2 regions of the Thioflexithrix psekupsensis genome follow, and region 1 is predicted to be linked to the other one. Evidence: predicted binding sites of a transcription regulator. Region 1 holds the regulator's gene; the other holds the start of a gene.
The links. The regulator PhoB, encoded in region 1, activates phosphate uptake and scavenging genes when phosphate is short. The targets are predictions, from matches to a motif close to GNNTGTCATAAAACTGTCANAT.
Positions count from the first base shown of each region.

Region 2: speA (biosynthetic arginine decarboxylase) is a predicted target of PhoB. The motif match lies at 694-715, and genes of this name have one in related genera.

Region 1 is NZ_MSLT01000024.1:5,679-8,101, forward strand. It holds gene typA (translational GTPase TypA) at 1-464, opposite strand, end outside; gene phoB (phosphate regulon transcriptional regulator PhoB) at 703-1,398, shown strand; gene phoR (phosphate regulon sensor histidine kinase PhoR) at 1,395-2,423, shown strand, end outside.
Region 2 is NZ_MSLT01000006.1:205,668-208,090, reverse strand. It holds gene TPSD3_RS02145 (ABC transporter permease) at 1-670, opposite strand, end outside; gene speA (biosynthetic arginine decarboxylase) at 855-2,423, shown strand, end outside.

The sequences.
Region 1 (2,423 bases):
TCGTCCGCTCCCAAACGATCAAACAATTCAAACGTCTGATCCAACACCCAATCTGGTCGTGCGCCATCTCGATCAATTTTATTAATGACCACAATGGGACGCAAACCATGTTGTAAGGCTTTTTGGGTCACAAAACGAGTTTGTGGCATCGGCCCATCCACCGCATCCACCAAAAGTAACACGGAATCCACCATAGACAACACCCGCTCCACTTCACCCCCAAAATCCGCATGGCCGGGCGTATCGACAATATTAATTCGGTAATCTTGCCAGCGAATGGCCGTATTTTTGGCCAAAATGGTAATGCCGCGCTCTTTTTCCAACTCATTGGAATCCATCACTCGCGTCACCGCTTCCCCGCGAGTTTGTAGCGTGCCGGATTGTTGCAACAATTTATCCACTAAAGTGGTTTTGCCATGGTCAACGTGAGCAATAATAGCAATATTGCGAAGTTTGGTTATCACAGAACTGATCTCAATAAAAACAAAAAGTTAAAAAACAAAATGACCGCGCCAAGCACGTGTCAATCAGCCAATACGTTAAAATATCTGATGTGAGTATAATGCAAATGCTGCCGTTTGCGCGAAATGAGCGATAAAAAAAACGCTGCTTTTTTTGGAAAATAAGGCTTGCAATAAAATTGCAATCTGTTTGTCATAGACTGACCTAAGTCATTGATTCACCCATGAGTAACCTATTATTATGACAGAACATCACATTTTAGTGGTCGAAGATGAGGCCGCGATTCGAGAAATGTTGCATTTATCGCTAAAAAAAGCAGGCTATGTGGTCAGCGAAGCCGCGGACGTACGTCAGGCTAAGGCCTTGATTTATAACCAAGCTCCGACTCTAATTTTACTGGATTGGATGCTGCCTCATGTGAGCGGTATCGAATTTGCGCGCCAATTGAAAAAAGAACCCCAAACCCAACAAATTCCTATCATCATGCTCACCGCCAAAGGAGACGAAAGCGATAAAGTACGCGGTTTGGAAGTGGGTGCAGATGATTATATCACTAAACCCTTTTCTCCCCGTGAACTCATCGCTCGTATTAAAGCGGTATTGCGCCGCTCCAGTTCTGTACAACAGGAAAATCAGCAATTAAGCATCAAAGAATTGCAACTAGACCCCGCCGAACATCGGGTGTTAATTAAAGGCGAAGAAGTGCAGATTGGCCCTACTGAATTTCGTTTATTACACTTTTTTATGAAAAATCCAGAGCGGGTTTACAGCCGCAGCCAAGTGCTGGATCAAGTGTGGGGCGGGAATGTATACATTGAAGAACGCACGGTCGATGTGCATATTCGGCGATTGCGCAAAATATTAGCCGAATACCAATATGAACATTTGGTGCAAACCGTGCGCGGTGTGGGTTATCGTTTTTCTATCCGAGAATGATTAAAGTGGCTTTACCGTTATCGGATTATCATCGCAGCCAAGAAATATGGTTGATTATTGCCTTATTTTTTATTGCCTTAATGGGCGGTTGGTTAAGCACCCATTGGCTGCTTTTCTTGTGCTTAGGATTAAGTTTTTATTTAGCTTGGCATTTGTACAATGCTTACCGTTTATTACAATGGTTTTCTCATCCTAAAAAAATAACATTGCCTGAAGCAGTGGGAATTTGGGGCGAAATTTTTGACCATTGTTACCACTGGCAACAGCGCAATCGTAAACGCAAACGTAAATTATCCACCATGTTAAAACGGGTGCGTCGTTTTACCGCGGCCATGCCAGATGCCAGTGTGATTCTCAGTGCAGAACAGGAGATTGAATGGTTTAATAAAGCCTCACGAAAATTATTAGGTTTTCGTTCGCCGCAAGATTTGGGACAACCGATTGTTAATTTAATTCGTTATCCGAATTTTCGTCATTATTTAAACCATTATCAACAACAAGATTCAGTCAAATTAGTGTCGCCCATTAATCCCAATATGATGTTGCGCATTAATATTGTGCCGTATGCAGGACATCGTTATTTGCTATCGGCGCGAGATGTCACGCAATTACATCGCTTAGAACAAGTGCGACGTGATTTTGTGGCGAATGTTTCGCACGAATTGCGCACGCCATTGACGGTAATTGCAGGCTTTTTAGAAGCCATGACCGACAGTGACGATGAATCATTAAAAAATTGGCAACGGCCTTTATTTCTCATGAATCAACAAGTGTTAAGAATGCGCAGTATTGTAGAAGATTTGTTGTTATTATCACGCTTGGAAAGTGAGAATTATCAAATTGTTACAGAACCTGTTCTATTAGCCGAATTGTTAGAAGAAATTTACCACGATGCCGAAGCCTTAGATCAAGAAAATAAACACGTTTTTATTTTAAAATTAGACCCCGAATTGGCTTTAGAAGGCAACGCCGAAGAATTGCGCAGTGCTTTTTCTAATTTGGTCTTTAATGCCGTGCGTTATACT
Region 2 (2,423 bases), on a different contig from region 1:
TGAACTCAACCGCATGAGTAAAAGGGTTATAATAAGCCAGCCAATAAATCCAAATCGCTCCCGATTCTTCCAATCGCCACAAAGGATAAAGCGCAGAGGAAATAAAAAACATCGGAAAAATCACAAAATTCATTGTTCCTGCAAAGTTTTCTAATTGTTGAATATAAACCGATAACAATAAACCCAAAGCCCCTAACATTAATGCCGATAATAATAAAACAGGCAATAAAGTCATAAAACCAGAAAGCGGTAAATCAATATCCAATAACACACAAATGAATAAAAATAAATAAGCCTGCATCACCGACAATAAACTCCCTGCCATTAATTTACAACCCAATAAATACCAACGCGGCAATGGAGCGGTTAATAATAAGCGCATAATCCCCATTTCCCGATCATAAACCATGGATAACGAAGATTGCATTCCGTTAAACAATAAGATCATGGCTAATAAGCCCGGCACAATATACACTTGGTAAGTGACATAAGTTTGGTAGGGAGGCGTGATTGAAATACCGAAAATATTTTGAAAACCCGCCGCAAAAACGATTAACCACAAACTAGGGCGAACTAATGCTGCGAATAATCGCCCTGTTTGGGTGATAAATTTTAAAAATTCTCGATGACTCACTGCGATAAAGGCTTGTAAGGCATGGGCAAGGCGCATAAACTATTTCACTCTCCTAAAAATATCGACAATTTTATGCCAACACATCGCAATATCATAACATAAAATAGCGCGAATTTCGGATTTTATTGCAATATCCTAATTTTCTTGAGATTGCTGTTTCTCAAGGGTTAATATTTTCAACATTTTTTTATTTTCTATCTTCTGCTTAGGGGACAAACGCATGTCAGAATGCACCTGGAATTATGAAAAATCACGTGCTTTATATCATCTGGAATATTGGGGAGGGGGTTATTTCGACATTAATGCGGAAGGTGAAATGATTGTTTATCCAAAGCCCGGTAAACAAGCGATTAATCTGCAAGAACTCGCCCAAAGTTTTGCGGCACACGGCTTATCTTTACCGGTATTGGTGCGTTTTCCTGATATTTTACATCATCGGATTCAATTATTATGCGAAGCCTTTGATGAAGCCATGCACGCAGAGAACTACAGCGCACGCTACACGGCCGTTTACCCCATCAAAGTCAATCAACAACACCACGTGGTCGAAGAAATTTTACACGCCGGACGAGATCGCGTGGGCTTAGAAGCCGGCAGTAAATCAGAATTGATGGCCGTCCTCGCTTTAGCTCCCGCCAACGGTGGCACGGTGATTTGTAACGGTTATAAAGACCGCGAATATATTCGTCTCGCCTTAATCGGGCAGCAATTGGGCATGAAACCCTGTTTGGTGATTGAAAAATTATCCGAAGTGAATTTGATTATTGAAGAATCCCGTAATTTGGGGATTCGACCCCGTTTGGGGATTCGCATTCGTATGGCTTCGGTGGGACGCGGTTTGTGGGAAGATACCGGCGGAGAAAAAGCAAAATTCGGTTTATCTGCTGCGCAAATTTTACAATTAATTGAGCATTTAAAATCTGTTGATTTATTATCATGTTTGCATTTAATGCACTTCCATTTAGGCTCACAAATTGGCAATGTGCGCGATATTCAAAAAGCCATCCGCGAAGCCGGTCGTTATTATGCTGAATTGCGCACTTTGGGTGTGGAAATTAATACCCTAGATGTGGGCGGCGGATTAGGGGTTGATTATGATGGTTCTCGCTCGCGCAATAGCTTTTCTATTAATTACAATGTGCGAGAATATGCCAGAGTCATTGTGCATGAATTTAATAAAATATGCACGCAAGCTAATTTGCCTTTTCCAGATATTATTACCGAATCCGGCCGCGCCATGACCGCTCATCATGCGGTATTAATTACCAATGTGATTGATACCGAACTCGCGCCCGGTGTGCAAGATCCCACCCCTGTGGATGAGCAGCAACCTGAAATATTGCAAAGTTTGTGGCAGGGTTTAAATCGTTTAAATCAACGTTCGGCATTAGAAATTTATTATGATGCGTGTTATTCTCTCACCGAAGCCCACACCGAATTTGCGCAAGGTCATTTAAGCCTAGCCCAGCGCGCTCACGCCGAACAACTTTATCATATTACCTGTCAGAAAGTGCAAGTCGCTTTGCAAAGTAAAGCCCGCTTGCATCGTGAAGCCTCTGATGAACTCAGTGAGAAATTGGCGGATAAGTTTTTTTGCAATTTTTCTTTATTCCAATCGGTGCCGGATGCGTGGGGAATTAAGCAAGTTTTCCCTATTATGCCGTTGCATCGTTTGAATGAACGCCCCTCAAGACGTGCCAAAATCCAAGATTTAACCTGTGATTCGGACGGTCAATTTCGTCATTATGTGGACAGTGAGGGCATTGGCACCAGTTTGCCGGTGCATTTA